One region of the Janthinobacterium sp. PSRC1-1 genome, then DNA from elsewhere that is predicted to be linked to it. Evidence: predicted binding sites of a transcription regulator. Region 1 holds the regulator's gene; the other holds the start of a gene.
The links. The regulator FliA, encoded in region 1, starts transcription of late flagellar genes. The targets are predictions, from matches to a motif close to CTAAAGTTTNNNNNNNNNNNGCCGNTA.
Positions count from the first base shown of each region.

Region 2: a site for FliA is predicted at 4,141-4,167, ahead of ACP7DW_RS07795 (flagellar protein FliT). Genes of this name have one in related genera too.

Region 1 covers NZ_JAFCWK010000005.1:138,577-147,789, forward strand. The annotation lists gene flhA (flagellar biosynthesis protein FlhA) at 1-2,068, shown strand, start outside; gene flhF (flagellar biosynthesis protein FlhF) at 2,372-3,700, shown strand; gene ACP7DW_RS12435 (MinD/ParA family ATP-binding protein) at 3,693-4,556, shown strand; gene ACP7DW_RS12440 (RNA polymerase sigma factor FliA) at 4,601-5,332, shown strand; gene ACP7DW_RS12445 (flagellar motor protein) at 5,314-6,060, shown strand; gene motD (flagellar motor protein MotD) at 6,066-6,860, shown strand; gene ACP7DW_RS12455 (translation initiation factor Sui1) at 6,910-7,272, shown strand; gene ACP7DW_RS12460 (hypothetical protein) at 7,336-8,193, shown strand; gene ACP7DW_RS12465 (flagella synthesis protein FlgN) at 8,243-8,710, opposite strand; gene flgM (flagellar biosynthesis anti-sigma factor FlgM) at 8,719-9,027, opposite strand; gene flgA (flagellar basal body P-ring formation chaperone FlgA) at 9,138-9,213, opposite strand, start outside.
Region 2 covers NZ_JAFCWK010000003.1:263,796-273,008, forward strand. The annotation lists gene ACP7DW_RS07775 (CsbD family protein) at 1-105, opposite strand, end outside; gene ACP7DW_RS07780 (class I SAM-dependent methyltransferase) at 270-920, opposite strand; gene ACP7DW_RS07785 (M13 family metallopeptidase) at 988-3,021, opposite strand; gene ACP7DW_RS07790 (HDOD domain-containing protein) at 3,204-4,031, shown strand; gene ACP7DW_RS07795 (flagellar protein FliT) at 4,256-4,507, shown strand; gene ACP7DW_RS07800 (type IV pilus assembly protein FimV) at 4,932-6,062, opposite strand; gene fumC (class II fumarate hydratase) at 6,235-7,629, shown strand; gene ACP7DW_RS07810 (RNA-binding S4 domain-containing protein) at 7,726-7,947, shown strand; gene ACP7DW_RS07815 (hypothetical protein) at 8,061-8,345, shown strand; gene ACP7DW_RS07820 (DUF692 family multinuclear iron-containing protein) at 8,350-9,213, opposite strand, start outside.

The sequences.
Region 1 (9,213 bases):
CAGCGGTATGAGCGGCAACGCCAGCAAGGGCATCGCCGCGCCGATCATCATCATCATGCTGCTGGCGATGATGGTGCTGCCGCTGCCGGCCTTCATCCTCGACATTTTTTTCAGTTTCAATATCGCGCTGTCCATCATCGTGCTGCTGACGGCGCTGTATACGGTCAAGCCGCTCGACTTCATGGCCTTCCCGACCATTTTGCTGGTGTCGACCATGCTGCGCCTGTCGCTGAACGTGGCGTCCACGCGCGTGGTGCTGACGGAAGGCCATACGGGCGCCGACGCGGCCGGTAAAGTGATCGAGGCGTTCGGCCACTTCCTGATCGGCGGCAACTATACGGTCGGTATCGTCGTCTTCATTATTTTGACCATCATTAACTTTACCGTCGTGACCAAGGGTGCGGGCCGTATCGCCGAGGTGGGCGCCCGCTTCGCGCTGGACGCCATGCCTGGTAAACAGATGGCCATCGATGCCGATCTGAACGCCGGCCTGATCGGCGAAGACGAAGCGCGCCGCCGCCGCACGGAAGTGGCGCAGGAAGCGGAATTCTATGGCGCCATGGACGGTGCCAGCAAATACGTGCGCGGCGACGCCATCGCCGGCATCATGGTCACCGTCATCAATATCGTCGGCGGCTTGCTGGTGGGCTTGTTGCAGCATGACATGGGCTTTGCCGATGCCCTCAAAAACTACACGCTGCTGGCCATCGGTGACGGCCTGGTGGCGCAGATTCCTTCGCTGATCATTTCCACGGCGGCCGGTATCGTCGTCTCGCGCGTGGCCAGCGACCAGGACATCGGCACCCAGCTGGTCGGTCAATTGTTTGCGAAACCGCAAGTGCTATATATTACCGCCGGCATCATCGGCGGCATGGGCCTGATTCCGGGCATGCCGAACATGGTCTTCCTGCTGCTGGCCTCCGCGCTGGCCGGTTCCGCCTATTTGATCAGCAAGAAGCGCACGCAGGAAAAAGAGGCGTCCGAGAAACCGGCCGACGTGCCGCCAGCGACCGTGGCGCCCGAGCAGGAAGAGGCCAGCTGGCAAGACATCATGCCCGTCGACACGCTGGGCCTGGAAGTGGGCTATCGCCTGATCCCCCTGGTCGACAAGACGCAGGGCGGCGAATTGCTCAAACGCATCAAGGGCATCCGCAAGAAATTTGCCCAGGAAGTGGGTTTCCTGGCGCCGCCCGTGCATATCCGCGACAACCTGGAGCTCAAACCCTCCGCCTACCGCATCACCCTCAAGGGCGTGGAAGTGGGCGTGGGCGAAGCGTTCAACGGGCAGTTCCTGGCGATTAATCCCGGCATGGCCAGCGGCGCCTTGCCGGGCGTGGCCACCAGCGATCCCGCGTTCGGCTTGCCCGCCACCTGGATCGACGCCAGCTTGCGCGACCAGGCGCAATCGATGGGCTACACGGTGGTCGATGCGGGCACCGTGGTGGCCACGCACTTGAACCACCTGATCACCTCGCACGCTTCCGAACTGCTGGGCCGCGCGGAAGTGCAGTCGCTGCTCGATCACCTGGGCAAGGATGCGCCGCGCCTGGTGGAAGACCTGGTGCCGAAGATGCTGTCGCTGTCGACCCTGCAAAAAGTGCTGCAGAACCTGCTGGCCGAGGGCGTGCACATCCGCGACATGCGCAGCATCATCGAAACCCTGGCCGAGCATACGGTCAATACGCAAGACCCGAACGAGCTGACGGCGCTGGTACGCGTATCCCTGGGCCGCGCCATCGTGCAGCAACTGTTCCCCGGTGCGGCCGAATTGTCCGTGATGACCCTCGACAGCCGCCTGGAGCGCTTGCTGATGCAAGCGATGGGCAACGGCGGCGACGGCGCCGGCATCGAGCCGGGCCTGGCCGATACCATCGCCCACCAGGCAGGCCTGGCCGCGCAGCAGCAGGAGGCGCTGGGCCTGACGCCGGTGCTGCTGGTGCCGGCGCCGCTGCGCGCCCTGCTGTCGCGTTTCCTGCGCCGCGCCTTGCCGCAGCTGAAGGTGCTGTCGCATGCGGAAGTGCCGGAAACCAAGACCATCCGCGTCACGGCGCTGGTGGGCGCGCAGTAGTTGAGATGGTTAATGCCGGGGTCAGACTGAGCTAGCGTTAGCGCGGAGCTTTGCGTTAGCGTCAGTGGGGGTCTGACCCCAGCCCTTGCTTTTGGTCAAAAAAACATCAATTTCCTGCTGGCAAACTGAATAACGGGTACTTTCCCGTCCTGTTCCTTCGATCATTTCCTCCAAGCATCGCTAATAATGGAAACTGTCCGGGTGATCTGTGTCCATGTGGAAGACAGCACCCAAGCAACAGGAGTCGACGATGGTCACACAGTTCAGCCAATATTGCGCCCCCCCCGCCTTGGGAGGCCGGTCATGAATGTGAAGAAATTTACGGGCGCCTCGTCGCGCGATGCGCTGCGCAAGGTGCGCGAAGCGCTGGGTCCCGATGCCGTGATCCTGTCGAACCGCCAGGCCGATGGCGTGGTGGAAATCCTCGCGCTGGCCAATGACGATGCCGCTTCGCTGGCGTCGCCGCCGGCCGCGTCCGAAATGTCGCAGCCCCGTCCCCAGTTGCAGACCCAGTTCGCCACGCCGCAGCGTCCGGCCGCCCCGGCCCAGCGCCCGGCTGCGCCACGTCCTGCCGCACCGCGCCAGGCAGCCGGCGAGCCAGTGGACATGGCCCGCATGCAGCAGATGATGGCCAGCGCGCTGGCGCACGTCAAAGAGAACGCCGCCGCCGAGATGAGCGGCATGATGAATGAAATCCGCGCCATGCGCGGCATGATGGAAACCCAGTTGGCGGAAATCTCGTGGGGCTCGACGCAGCAGCGCGAGCCGCAAAAAGCCGTGGTGCTGCGCGAAATGCTGGCCGCCGGTTTCTCGGCCAGCCTGGCGCGCTACCTGATCGACAAGCTGCCCGCCGGCCTCGATGGCGCGCAAAGCATGCGCTGGATTAAAACCGTCCTCAGTCGTAACCTGAATACCGTCGCCAATGAAGACGCCATGCTGGAGCAGGGCGGCGTGTTTGCGCTGGTCGGCCCGACCGGTGTCGGCAAGACCACCAGCACGGCCAAGCTGGCGGCCCGCTGCGTGATGCGCCACGGCCCGGAAAAGCTGGCCCTGATCACCACGGACGCCTATCGTATCGGCGCGCACGAACAGCTGCGCATCTACGGCAAGATCCTCGGCGTGATGGTGCATTCGGTGAAGGATGAAGCGGACTTGCGCATCGCCTTGAAAGAATTGAAGAACAAGCACACGGTGCTGATCGATACGGTGGGCGTGAGCCAGCGCGATCAGATGGTGACGGAGCAGGTGGCCATGCTGTCGGGCGCCGGCGCCGACGTGAAACGTTTGCTGTGCCTGAACTCCACGGCGACGCAGGAAACCTTGAACGAAGTGGTGCGCGCCTACCAGGGCAGCGGCCTGGCCGGCTGCATCATGACCAAGCTCGATGAAGCGGCCTCGATCGGCAATGTGCTCGACGTGGTGATCCGCCAGAAACTGAACCTGTTTTATGTGTCGAACGGCCAGCGCGTGCCGGAAGACCTGTACCTGGCCGACCGTGGCTACCTGATCGACCGCGCCTTCAAGCTCAAGCGCGATGCGGCGGCGACGCAGTTTTCCGATGCCGAACTGCCGCTCCTGATGGCGCAGGCGGCCGCCCGCAACAATGAAGCGCGCGGGGTGCGCCTTGGCTAATTTCGATTTCGATCAGGCCGAAGGCCTGCGCCGCATGCTGGCCGGCCCGCAGCCGCGCGTGATGACATTTTTATCGGCCACGCCGCAGGACGACAAGGGCGCCATGCTGGTCAACCTGGGCGCCTCGCTGGTCTACGGCGGCAATGACGTGCTGCTGCTCGACGCCAGCGGCGGCAGCGATGGCGTGGCCGCCCGTCTGGGACTGGCGCACGGTGCCAGCCTGCGCGACGTGGCGCGCCAGCAGTGCGCCCTGAACCAGGTCATCCACCAGGTGCCGCAAGGCTTCGGCGTGGCCAGCCTGGGCGCGCGCAACCACCTGATGGACAGCATGGACTATGCGGGTGCGGAAGAACTGCGCCGCCTGGGCAAGACCTTCGAGGTACTGGCGCGCCAGAGCGGCATCGTGCTGGTCGACGGCGTCGTCGCCGACGCGGGCGATTGCTTCCCCGTGCCGCTGATGGCCTCGTCCGACATCGTGGTGCAAGTGTCGACCAGCGCCACCTCGATCAAGGCCGCGTACTGCCTGATCAAGCGTCTGAGCCAGGAGCTGGGACGCCGTCCGTTCGGCATTCTGGTCACCGGCGCTTCCGAATCCGAGGCAAAAGTGGTATACGATAATATGGCGCAGGCGGCGAGCCGCTACCTGGCCGTGAAACTGACCTCGATGGGATCGGTGCCTGCCGATGAGTATCTGCACCGCGCGGCGCGTCTGGGCCGCAGCGTGGTCGATGCCTTTCCGCTGGCGGGAGCCTCGGTGGCGTTTCGCGGACTGGCCGAGCGGCTGGCCCGTTCGGCGGCGCCGGTGCTCGGTGGCACCTTGTACCAGACGGGGAGCCCGCACCAGTTCAGCGTCTGAATCCATCATCAGCACACGATAGCAGTTAAAACAATAAGCAGCCTATGTACACGGTCAAAGGGAAATCGAACAAGGACTATTTGCTGACGGAGCACATTCCGCTGGTGAAGCGTCTGGCGCACCATATGAAGGCGAAATTGCCGCCTTCGGTCGAGGTCGATGACCTGATCCAGGCCGGCATGATCGGCCTGCTCGACGCCATCAGCCGCTATGAAGAGACGCATGGCGCGCAGTTCGAGACGTATGCCGTGCTGCGTATCCGCGGCGCCATGCTCGACGAATTGCGTACCAGTGACTGGCTGCCGCGCAGCATGCGCCAGAACATGCGCAAGATCGAAGAGGCGATGAGCATTTTGCAGCAGCGCCTGGGACACCCGCCGACGGAGTCGGAAGTGGCGAAATTGCTGAAAATGTCGCTCGTCGATTACCAGGAAATGCTGGGCGACGGCGGCGGCCACCAGTTGCTGTACTACGAAGACTTTCATGACCCGGACGGCAATGACAGCTTTCTCGACCGCCATTGCGTGGACGAGGACAGCGACCCCTTGCGGTCCCTGCTCGATACCGATTTCCGGCAATCCGTGATCGATGCCATCGACGCGCTGCCGCCACGCGAGAAAATGCTCATGGGCCTGTATTACGAAGAAGAGCTGAACCTGAAGGAGATCGGCGCGGTGATGGGCGTGTCCGAATCGCGCGTCTCGCAGCTGCATACCCAGGCCGTCGCGCGCCTGCGGGCAACCTTGAGGGAGCTGGCGTGGACTGGTCCAGCGTAATCGGGCTGGCGCTGGCGCTGGCCGGCCTCTTGGTCGGCCAGGCACTGGAAGGCGGCAAGATGGCCTCCCTGCTGCAGCCGGCCGCCTTCGCCATCGTGGTCATTGGCACCTTCGGCGCCGTGCTGCTGCAAACGCGGCTGCGCACCTTCGTGCGCGGCCTGGAAATGCTGCGCTGGGTCTTCCTGCCGCCAGCCGACACGCGCGCCGCGCTGGCGCGCGACATCGGGCAATGGAGTTTGACGGCGCGCCGCGACGGCCCGCTGGCGCTCGAACGCCTGATGGAAAACACGGCCGACCGCTTCAATGCCAAGGGCTTGCGCATGATCGTCGACGGCATCGCGCCCGACAAGCTGCGCCAGCTGCTCGACGTGGAAATCTCCGCCTACGAGCTGGCCGAACGCCAGGCCGTCAAGGTGTGGGAATCGGCGGCCGGCTATTCGCCCACGATCGGCATCCTGGGCGCCGTGCTGGGCCTGATCCACGTGATGGAAAACCTCACCGACCCGAGTAAGCTTGGCAGCGGCATTGCCGTGGCGTTTGTCTCGACCATTTATGGCGTCGGCCTGGCCAATCTGCTGTTCCTGCCGGTGGCGAACAAGCTCAAGGCCATCGTCTCGCGCCGCGTGCTGCAGTATGAAATCACGGCCGCCGTGTTGTACGACATCGCCACGGGCGACCACACGCGCATCATCGAAGAGCGCGTGGCCAGCCTCTTGCACGAGCACTGAGCATGATGCGGCGCGCGCGCAGGAAGTATGACGAGGAACCGGACAACCAGGACCGCTGGCTGATCTCGTACGCCGACTTCATCACCTTGCTGTTCGCCTTTTTCGTCGTCATGTATGCGATTTCGCAAGTCAACGAAGGCAAATACCGCGTCTTCCAGAATGCCATCGGCCAGGCCTTCAGTCTGGAAAAGGGCGCGCCGCCCATCATCATGGAAGCGCCGCAAGCCATTGCGCTGCCGAACCCCGCCCTGAAACGCCGCACGGAAGCCATCCGCCGCGAGCGCGAACACATGACGCGCCTGGCGCAGGACCTCACCTCCACGCTGGCGCCGCTGGTGAAGGAAGGCAAGGTGCGGGTGACGCAGACGAGCCGCGGCGTGAGCGTGGAAATCAATGCCAGCGTGCTGTTCGATCCGGGCGCCGCAGCGCTGACGGCGGAATCGGACCAGGCGCTGCGCGCCGTGGCCGTGCTGCTCAAGGATGACACGCACGACGTGCAGGTGGAAGGGCATACGGATGTGCAGCCGATCAGCAATTCGACCTTTGCCTCGAACTGGGAGTTGTCGGCCGCGCGCGCCAGCGCCGTGGTGCGCCTGTTCATCGCCAGCGGCGTACAAGCGTCGCGCCTGACGGCCGTGGGCCACGCCGACAACATCCCCGTGGCGCCGAACGAAACGCCGGAAGGGCGCGCGCGCAACCGCCGCGTCGCCGTGACGATTTTGTCGGGCATCCCCGAGACGGTGACGGAAGTGCCGACGCCGCCCGTCGCACCGGCACCTGCGCCGGCACCGGCCAACTGAACCCCGGCGCTTGGTACAATCGCGCCTTCTCCCTTTTTATCTCTCCATCATGAAAAGCAGTTCCCTGGGCGGTCTCGTGTATTCCACTGAAACGGGCCGCATGTGTCCCGCCTGCCGCCAGCCGCTGGCGCAATGCGCGTGCAAGGCGCAAGCCAAGGCGGCGCCGGCCGGCGATGGCGTGGTGCGCGTGTCGCGCCAGACCAAGGGCCGTGGCGGCAAGAGCGTCAGCGTGGTGAAAGGCCTGGCGCTGGACGCCATCGCGCTGGCCCTGCTGGGCAAGCAGTTGCGCACGCAGTGCGGCTCGGGCGGCACCGTCAAGGATGGCGTGATCGAAGTGCAGGGCGACCACGTGGACACCATCGTGGCCGCGCTGGCCAGGCTGGGGCACCAGGCGAAAAAAGCCGGCGGCTGAGCGTGCGGCCAGCTGCCGTGCGCCTGTGGTAACGTGCGCTTCCCATCCACGCGCATCCTCACCATGAACGTCAAATTCACCAGTGTCGCCATCGCCGCTGCCATCGCGGCAGCACTGGCGCTGGCGTACTGGCCCGCACCCGACGGCGGCGCGCCACAATCTGTGGTGATCGCTGCCGCCAGTGCACCAGCGGGGCGCAGCCTGGAATCGTATATGCATATCGATGCTTCCGTCCCTGCGGCTGAAGCGCCCGTTGTTGTTTCCCTGGCGCAGCGGCTCGAACGCCTGGCCGCCAGCGGCAGGGCGGAAGATGCGTATGCGGCCTACAACCTGCTCGACGACTGCATCGTCTTCCAGCGCGAAAGCCGCTTGCCGGGGCTGGAATTCGAGCTGGGACGCGAGATGACGGAGGCGGAAAAAGCCGCCCAGCAGCAGCTGTGCGTGGGCCTGACGCAGCGCCAGCGCGAGGACCGACTGGGCTACCTGGCCACTGCCGCCAAGGCGGGCGTGCCGGGCGCGGCCACCCTGTTCCTGTCGGAAGGGCCGTTCGGCGACCGCAGCGCGCTGCGCAACCGTCCCGACGATCCGCTGGTGCAGGCGTGGAAGCGGCAAGCCATCGCCCAGCTGGCGGCGCAGGCGGACGAGGCGGAACTCTCCAGCGTGGCTACCCTGATGATGGCCTACCTGCGCGATGGCGAGGTGGTGCAGAAGGATGCGCCGCAAGCGTATGGCTACCTGCTGGCCCTGCGCCTCGTCTATGACGATATCCTGGCGCCCGGCGTCACCAATCCGTATCAGGATGAATACTGGCACTGGCTGCAGGATGAGCTGACCCCGGCGCAGCAGGCCGCCGCCGCAGCGAAGGGACAAGCCATCGCGGCGAAATTTCGCCAGCACGCGGGGCGTCCGGCGCACGGTTGAGCTGGCAAGGCCGCTGCACTTTGCCGGGGATCGCTGTCAAATAAGAGACTTAGCCGATGACGACGCGCCGGCTGGCCGTGTTGGTCATCGCTTGGCCGCTGGGGCCGTAGAAATTGCCGCTCTGGGCCGTGGGGCGCATGGCGTTCAGGGCGCCTTGCGTGTGCAGCATGTGCTTGTTGACCAGCATGCTGTTGAGCCGGTTCTGTTCTTTCGCTTCGCGCGTGGTGTCGAGCAGGGCGTTCCACAGGGGCGCCGCTTCGGCTTCGCTGGCGCCGGCCAGCCAGTCTTCCATGCCCGCTTCGGCGGCCGTGAAACCGGCTGCCGCCAGCGCCTGGTGGCGTCGCGCCGCCAGCTGGCTCAATTGTCCGACGAGTGCCGTCTTGCGCACCGTGAGCTCCGTGATTGCATCGATGTCAGCCGCAACCAGATGCCGCTGTTCTTCTTTCATCAATGCCAGCAATGTGGTCATGAGCTGTTGCTCGTCGCGCAGGCTGGAAAACGGAGTCACTGATTGCATGAGGGAACCTATCTATTTCGTGAGTGCAGCAAGTCCTTGACTGTGTCGAGGAGACCGTCCGCCACTTTTTCAGAGTTGACCTGGAACTGGCCGTCGGCGATCGCCAGTTTGATGCGTTCGACTTTTTTCGTGTCGAACACGGCGCCGCTGCCGGCAGTTGCACTGGCCGCTAATGCCTGTCCTTGTGACGACAGGCGTACATTGTCCGACGTCGTCGGTGTTGCCTGGGCTTTCTCGGCATTCCGGGCGCCGGAGGTATTCGCGGGCGCCACCGGCAGGCCGGGATTGCTTTTAATGGTGTTATCGGTAATTTTCACAGCGTGATCCTCGTCTGGTCGAAGTCAAAAAACTCCGGGATATGACATCTTATCGGCATCTTATCCAGGAACTTTAGTGCGCCAGACTACAATATCGCTATCTATTCGCGTTAAAAGGCGACCTCCACCATGCCACCCGCGCGCGCCACGCCGCTGATCTGCTGGCCGCTCTGCGTGCGTACCTGC
Region 2 (9,213 bases), on a different contig from region 1:
CAGGCCCTTGGCTTGCTGTTCTTCGTTGCCGACGACTTTGCCAGCGGCTTCCTGGATTTTACCGCCGACTTCCTTCAGTTTACCTTCGACTTGATCTTTGTTCATGATGGATCCTCACTGTAGTTGGTACATCTGTTATCCAGCCCGCAAAGGCCGGTACTGCGGCTCACACGCTGTTGCACACTGCTTGCTGCGTGTCGATGTGTCCATAGTACGCAACGAGGATCAAAGGCTCTGTACGGTTCCTAACACAGTGCCAACATCGTCGATCAGGCCTTCAAATCCTTGCGCCACACGGTGGCCAGCCACGGCTGCTGGTCGCGCGGCAAGCCGGGTGGACGGTAGTACTGCTCGACCAGGGTAAAACCGGCGGCCTGCACGTACGCGGCCCATGTCGCTTCGTCGTGGTAGCTGCCATAGCGCGCGCCATTCCAGCCTTCCTGGTTCTGCCCGCGCGGGTTCGAGCTGAACAGTACGCCACCGGGCTTCAGGCAGGCGTACAGGGCGCGCAGCACGCCGGGCAAGACGGCGCTGGGCACGTGGAACAGCACGGCATTGGCGAACACGCCGTCGAAGTGCGCGGCAGGCAGATCGAGGTCGACGAAATCCTGCTGCCACACGGTGCAGCCGCTGTAGGCGCGCGCCATCTCGACGAAGCGGGGGCAGCCATCGACGCCCGTGGCGTGATGGCCCATGGCCGTGAACGCCTTCAGGTCGCGGCCCGGGCCGCAACCGAGGTCGAGAATTTCCAAAGGCGCAGGCTTGCCGATGGCCCCCAGCAGCGCGGCGATGTTCTGGCTGACATCGTGGTCGCGCGTGCCTTCGAAAAACTGCTCGGCGCTGGCATCGTAATGGGCCAGCGTGCGCCCCGTGATGGTGTGGATGGGGTCTTGCTGATCTTGCTGCGGGGTCGGCTTCATGGCGCTCCTGTCATCGATGGGCGCATTTTACGCTGCCGGCCGACTCCCTGGCCGGCAGCGCTTATGCCTACCAGACGCGCACGCGCTGTTGCGGCGCCAGGTACAGCTGCTGCCCCGGCTGGACGTCGAAGGCCCGATACCAGGCGTCGAGGTTGCGCACGGTGGCGGCGCGGTATTGCGCCGGCGCATGGCCATCCGTGAGGATTTGCTGGCGCGCCGCCGCTTCGCGCGCCTTGCTGCGCCAGCTGACGCCGTAGCCGATGAAGAAATCGCGGTCCGCGTTCGCCTGCGCCGGCTTGCCCTGTTGCGACAGCGTGAACGCATCATGCGCGGCCGCCACGCCGGCCAGGTCGGCCAGGTTTTCGCTCAGGGTCAGCTCGCCATTCACTGCCAGGTCGGGAAACGGCTTGTAGGCCGCGAACTGCGCCACCAACTGCTGGGATGCCGACTGGAAATGCGCCAGGTCGGCCGGCGTCCACCAGTCGCGCAGCTTGCCCTGGGCGTCGAACTGCGCGCCCTGGTCGTCGAAGCTGTGGCTGATCTCGTGGCCGATGGTGGCGCCGATGCCGCCATAGTTGGCCGCATCGGACGCCTGCGGGTCGAAAAATGGCGGCTGCAGGATGGCGGCGGGGAAATTGAGCGCATTTTGCAGCGGCAGGTTGACGGCGTTGACCAGCTGCGCCGGCATGGCCCAGGCCTTGCGGTCGGGCGACTGGCCCAGCTTGGCCAGTTCCTGGCGATAGTGAAACTGTTCCGCCCGCTGCACATTGCCCAGCGCGTCGCCGCGCACCACGCGCAAGCCCGCATAGCTGTCCCACCGCTCGGGATAGCCCACGCCCACGTACAGGGTCTTGAGTTTTTCCTGCGCCTGCGCCTTGGTGGCGGGCGCCATCCAGTCCAGCTTGTCGATGCGGCGCGAGAAGGCGGCGACGATATTCGTCACCATGTCTTGCACGCGGGCTTTCGATTCCGGCGGGAAATAACGTTCCACGTACAGCTTGCCGACGGCATCGCTCAGGGCCGCATTCGTCGCCGCCAGCGCCCGCTTGCTGCGCGGCGACTGCTGCGGCGTGCCGCTCAGGGTGCTGCCGTAGAAGGCGAAGTGCTGCCCGGCGGCGGCCTTCGGCAGAATCGTGCTGAAATGGTTGATGGCGTGGAAGGCCAGGAAATCCTTCCACGTGGCCAGCGGCACGCTTGCCACCAGCGCGGCGCTGCCCGTCATGGCCGTCGGATGCCAGACGATGAAGTCCGTCTGCTGGCCCAGCCCTGCCGCCTGGAAGAAAGCTTGCCAGTCCAGCCCCGGCGCCTTGCTGGCGAAGTCGGCGGCGCGCCACGCGTTATTGCCCTTGGCCACATCGGCCGAATCTTCGCGGCTGGCGTGACTGGCGGCAATCTGCTGCTCCAGCGCAAACACGCGCGCGGCGCGGCCCGCCGCATCGCTGTAGCCGGCCTGCCGGAGCATGGCGGCGATATGCGCCTGGTAAGCCGTGCGCAAGCCCTGCATGCGGGCGCTGTCGCCCTGGTAAAAGGCGCGGTCGGGCAAACCCAGCCCGCCCTGCAGCAGGTAGGCCACGTTGCGCGTGGTGTCGTTCAAGTCTTGCGCCACCCACAGGCCGAACAGGTTTTCCGTATAAAAATTGGTGGCGTTGAGCGGGTCGACATCGGCGCGCAAGCTCTCGCCCAGCGCACGGGCCAGGCCCGCCTGGTCGCGTATGCCATTGATCTTGCTCAATAGTGGCTTGATCGGCACCCAGCCTTTCGCTTCGATAGCCGCCTCATCCATCCAGGAACGGTAAAAATCGCTGACCTGGCGCGCGGATGCCTCCGCCTGTGGCGCCGCCGCCAGGCCTTCGACGAGGCCGATGATGCGCTCGTTGGTCGCGTTGGCGAGGATGGCGAACGAGCCCCAGCTGCTGCGGTCGGCGGGAATCTCGGTGCTGCGCAGCCAGTCGCCATTCACGTAGTCATAGAAGTCGTCACCAGGCAAGACTTTGACGGGGACAGCGGCAGTGGCGCCGGCGGCCTGGCCATGCGCCTGGGCCGGCAAACCGGCCAGCGAGACGCCGGCCAGGGCGAGGACGATGGCAGCCTGGACTGGCATACGGGAACAGGAAAAACGCAAACCGTGCATGGCGATCCTTTCGATGAAAATAGCCAAAATCATAGCCTGAAATCATACCTTTTCTGGGCCCGAGAACCATCCCCAAACTTTTTTGCATGCGGACAAAAAATCGGCTTATAGTTGAACGACCCCGTGCCGCGTGTACGCCAAAGGAGATTGCCATGCAACTGGAAGCGCTGTTCCAGCAACCCCACGCCCTGCCTGTCGCCCCGAAGATCGTCAATGAACTGGTGCGCAGTTTCGACAACCCCGCCATTGCCACCGAAGACATCGCGCGCCAGCTGGGAGCGGACCCGGTGCTGAGCGCCAAGCTGCTGCGGCTGGCCAACTCGGCCTATTACCACGTCTCGCGCAGCGTCGGCACGGTGGAAGACGCCGTGCTGATGCTCGGTTTTGTGACCGTGCGCACCCTCGTCATCAGCTCGGGCCTGGTCAGCGGCTACAAGAGCGTGCCCGGCCTGAATCTGCCGCAGTTCTGGCGCTACAGCCTGCACAGCGCCGTGTCGGCCCGCTGGATCGCCAGACAGACGGGCGACAACCAGGACCTGGCGTTCACCGTCGGCATGATGCATGCGATCGGACAACTGGTGATCCATGCCGCCATGCCCGAGCAAGCCATGCAGCTCGACAAGATCGCACCGCCGCTCGATGCGCGCCGGCTGGATGCGGAACGCGTGTCGCTGGGCTATGACTATGCGCAAGTGGGCGCCGAACTGACGCGCCGCTGGAAGTTCCCCAGCACCTTTGCCGAGGCCATCGCCGCCTTTCCCGATCCGCTGGCCAAGATGCCCCTGAACCGCCTGGCCGCCATCGTGCACCTGGCGTCCTGGCGCGCGCGCGTCGAGGAAAATGCGTTGAGCAATGAAGAAATCATCGCCTGCTACCCGAATGAAGTGGCTCAAGCGCTCGATTTGCCGCCGTCCGTGCTGGTGGACAGGATGCCGCCGCCTGCCGAACTGAGCGCGGGACTGGAAGAACTCGTCAAATAAACCGATCGCGGCCGGAATCGTCACCCCAGCATCCATGCGGGTTTTGCGGGCGATTCCGGTGGCCAGGCAAAACCATGCACATTATTTTCACTTTTTTTTCAAAAACACCCTCAAGTTCCCGCTGAACCTGCCGCTAATCTGGACAAGCGGTAATCCATTCACTAGTTACGGGTGTGCTCATGACCTCCAACGACGTTCTCTCGATGTATGAAAATATTGCAGGAATGACCAACAAAATGGTCGTGGCCGCACGTTCGAGCGACTGGGATGGCCTCGATACCCTGGAAAACCAGTGCGCCAGCGCCGCCAGCGCGGCCTTGACGGGCAGCATGCCTGCCCAGGCCGGCGCCTCGCGCCTGCGCAAGATCGACTTGCTCAAGCAAATCCTGGCCAATGACCGCGAAATCCGCGCCATCACGGAACCGTGGATGACGCAGCTGTCGAACATCATGCCGGGATCGCGCGCCCGCATGTAAATAAGCAAGCTTGCCACGCCAGAAACGATAAAAGCACCCGAGGGTGCTTTTTTTACGTCTGCCGCCGTGCCGGGGAGCGCGCCATCTGCGGCACTCAAAAAGCAAGGAGGGGGAATTTGGAAGGCGAACCCCAGGTATCTCCTGGCGTCGCCTCGCTGCCGGTTGCATCCGGCGTTCGCGAGCACATCGTCGGCATCGCAAACCGCTTCCAGTCCCAGGCGTTTATGCAACGCTACACCTGTTTGCCGCGCCACACTATCGTTGGTGACTGCGACAGGCTGGGGCTGTTTTGTCGTAGAGCAAGTCCACTGAGTTAATCATATCACCATCTTTAAAAAATAGGCAACACGATGGAACAGCATTTTTCTGTCTTTTTTGAATATCTTTTTTTATATCAAATTTTTAGCGCGGCCTTGCAGCAGCATTAACGCGAGAACGGCTCCGTTTCCGGCCCGGCGGCCGGCCCTTCCTCCACCGCCTCCGTCAGTACCGGCACCTCTTTCTTGCGGCCGAACGGCTTGCGCAGCAGGACCCAGTATTTCGACGGCGCGCCCGGCCCCGCCACCTGCCTGCGCTTGCGCACGACATACACGATCGCCGCCGTCAACAACAGGAAGGCCACGGTGCCGATACCGAGCCACAGCAAGCCGTTGCCGCCCGTTTTCTTTTCCTTGTCGGCTGCCGGCGCCGCGTGCAGGGGCTGGGGCCGGGCATGCGGCGCCTGCGCCTCGGCCGGCGCGGCAGCCGGCACAGCGGCGGCGGTGGCGGGCAGCGCCAGCGCCTTTTGCAAGGCGCCGATCTTGCCCTCCAATTCACCGAGCTTGTCATTCAGGGCCGCATTTTTCTCATCCAGCGCCACGCACGCTTGCGCCTGCCCAGCATCCACCTGAGGCGCGCAAGCGGCGACGGGCGCCCTGGCGCGGCGCGGCGGCGGCGGACGCAGCGCGGGAGCAGCTGGCGCAGGCACGGCAAGCGGCGGCACGAACACGCGCGCCGGACGCACCAGTCCCTCGGCCCGCGCGCGCGCTGCCAGCGCGGCGGCATCGGGCGGCGGCGTGCCGGACGCAGCGCGCGGCAGCGGCACAGGCACGGGCGCCGGAATGACGGGCCTGACTGGCGTGACCGGCGCACTGGCAGCGGCGACGGCGGCGGGCGGTGCCGGCGTCAGCCACAGCGTACCCAGACGCACGACGGCGCCGCTACCATTACCCAATAACAAATACAAATGTACATGACCGGCCTGAATCGCTTGCCGGGTTGTCACGCGCACATACTGCCGCCCACCGCGTTCCAGCGGGCTGATCATCAAGGTTTGCAAGGCCGGGTCCATGCCGATGCCGCCGCCCCGGTACACATCGGGCGAGGCCAGGCGCACGGCCACGCCGCCGGCCTCTTCGGGAGTCAGGGCCGTCAGTTCGATCTCGGCCAGCAAGGGCTGGCCCACGTGCGACAGCACCGCCATCTCGCCCAGTTCGGCCGCCATCACGGGCGGCAAGACCAGGCTGGCGGCGGCGCACGCGATCAGGGACCAACGGGTAACAATGCTGCTGTGCATGGACTGATCGCTTTGATAACAAGATAGATAAGGGGAACGCGTCTGTCTTTAACGGCAGGAAATCGCAAAAATATAGATGGACCAAGGTAAAAATGATGCAATACAGCATCATCCTGTGTCTTTTTGACGTCTGGAGTACACTCGATCCACCTCCATCGATGAAAGGGATGCCATGAGCAGCAGAATCGAACGCGACAGTTTCGGCCCGATCGACGTACCCGCCGACCGGCTGTGGGGAGCGCAGACACAGCGCTCGCTTGAGCACTTCCATATCTCCACGGAAAAGATGCCGCCTGAACTGATCGCCGCCCTGGCCACCGTCAAGCGCGCGGCCGCCCACGTCAACCTGGACCTGGGCCTATTGGATGGCAAGAAGGCCATCGCCATCACACAGGCGGCCGACGAAGTGCTGGCCGGCAAGCATGACGCGGAATTCCCGCTGGCCGTCTGGCAGACGGGCTCCGGCACGCAAAGCAATATGAACATGAATGAAGTGCTGGCCAACCGCGGCTCCGAACTGATCGGCGGCCTGCGCGGCGCCGAACGCCTGCTGCACCCGAACGACGACGTCAACCTGGGCCAGTCCTCGAACGACATCTTTCCCACCGCCATCCATGTGGCGGCCGCCCTTGCCGTCGCCAACACGGTCCTGCCGCCGCTGCGCCAACTGCGCGCCACGCTCGACGCCAAGGCCACGGAGTTTGCCGACATCGTCAAGATCGGCCGCACCCATTTGCAGGATGCCACGCCCTTGACCCTGGGCCAGGAATTTTCCGGCTATGTGGCGCAGCTGGACTTTGCCGAGCACATCATCACGGCATCGCTGCCGCCGCTGCTGCAGCTGGCCGCCGGCGGCACGGCCGTGGGCACGGGCTTGAATGCCCACGTGGAATTTGCCGGCCGCATTGCGGCGGAACTGGCACGCCTGACGGGCCAGCCGTTCGAGACGGCCAGCAACAAGTTTGCCGCCCTGGCCGCCCATGATGCCTTGGTGGCCGCCCATGGCGCGCTGAAAACCCTGGCCACGGCGCTGATGAAAATCGCCAACGACGTGCGCTGGATGGCGTCCGGCCCCCGTTCCGGCCTCGGTGAAATCACCATCCCCGAAAACGAGCCGGGCAGTTCCATCATGCCGGGCAAGGTCAATCCCACCCAGTGCGAAGCACTGACCATGCTGTGCTGCCAGGTGTTCGGCAACGACGTCGCCATCACGCTGGGTGGCGCCTCGGGTAATTTCGAGCTGAATGTCTTCAAGCCCTTGATTGCGCACAACTTCCTGCAAAGCGCGCGCCTGCTGGGCGACGGCATGCGCAGCTTCGACGAACATTGCGCGCACGGCATCGCGCCGAACCGTGACCGCATCGCCGAACTGATGGAGCGCTCCCTGATGCTGGTCACGGCGCTGGCGCCACACATCGGCTACGACAAGGCGGCGCAAATCGCCAAGCAGGCCCAGCATGAAGGCACGACCCTGAAGCAAGCGGCACTGGCCCTGGGTTATGTAACGGAAGAGCAATTCCATGCGTGGATCGTGCCACTGGAGATGACGCAGCCCAACAAAAGTTAAGGCTCAGCCTGCATTCCCCCTCGCTTCATGTAAACTATGACCTTAGTTGACACTGTCATTCAGTGTTGAAAACACATCGTTGCAATAAGGGATACAATGCAAAAAGTAAGCTTTGATTTAACATCCGAGTTCGTCGAGCTGAACCAGCTGTTGAAGCTGGTCGGCTTGTGCGACAGCGGTGGCGCAGGCAAGGTCATGGTCGATAGCGGCGTGGTGAAGGTCGATGGCAAGAAGGAATTGCGCAAGACCGCCAAGATCCGCGCCGGCCAGGTCGTCAGCGTGGGCGATATCCGTATCACGGTCGTCGCTCCCGCCTGATGCCGGCATGGGGCGCGAAAGCCGCCCCATGCGCCCAGCCCGCCCGGTTGCCTGGATCGAGCTGCGATATGTCGTTATTGTCAGATAAATATCGATTGCGGAGGGGAAGCGCCATGGACCATCCCGAACACGGTACGCGCAGCCAGGAACGCCTGATCGGCGACTTGCGCCAGGTCATAGAAAACGCGGAAGAATTGCTGCGTAACACAGACAAATACACCAGCAGCCTGTACCAGAGCGCGCGCGCCAGGCTGGAACTGGCCCTCGTCGGGGCCACCGCCGAGCTGGCCCGCTTTGAAGAAGAGCAAGTCACGCGCATGATGGACGCCACCCTGGCCGCGAATGCCCTGTACCGCGATCAGACGGGCGAAGCGCGCCTGCTGCGGGCCTTCGAATAAAGTGTCACGCCGCCAGCACCGCATGCGCCAGCCATTGGCGCAGGTGGGCGGCCAGGTCGAATGCCGGATCCCGCTCGAACGCCACATCGAGCGCGGCGCCAAACGTCTGCCCCTGCTGCAAGACCAGCAAGGCCGCATGCGCGGCCGCGTCCACTAGCAGGACCTGCGCCTTCCAGCGCGGCCGGCAGACCAGTGCCCAGTTGGCCACCTGCATATCGTGCGGAAACTGCCCATCATCATCCTGATGCGCCTGCCAAAGGGCCGCGACTTGCCAGTTCGATGCCAGCAAGGCGCAAGCGGGATGCAAGGCAAGACGGCGCGCTTCGAGCTGATCGGGATGCAGGGCGGCCAGCGCCTCGGGCGTCAGCGCTGGCGCTTCGGCCGCGTCATGGGCCAGGTGCACGGCCCATTCCAGGCGCGCCATGTCCGGCAGATAAGGCAACTCGGCCGCAGGCGGAAAACTGCTCAGAAAATCGGCGAAACGGGCGCCAAACTGGTTCAAATCGGCGCTACCTGACGGATACTGGCGCCCATACGCGCGCGCCAGGCCGCCAAAGAATTCTTCTCCCACCAGCGCCAGCACGACGGGATAGGCGTGGCCCAGGGTGCGGCGCCAGGTGGCGCTCAGATTGCCGCGGTACAGTGCGAAACGCTGCGGCACCGCCGCTCCCGCGAACGATGGCAAGGTTGCCGCAGGATCGAGCAAGGCCGTGGCAAACGCTTGCTGGCCGGCCGCCAGCGCATCAAGCGACGCGGGCCGTGGCGGTGGCAGCACCGGCACCGCATGCCACGGCGAATGTTGCTCGTGCTGCGTCAGCATCGCTTGCGCCTTGTCCGCCTCGCCCAGCAGGATGTCAAGGGCGGGCAA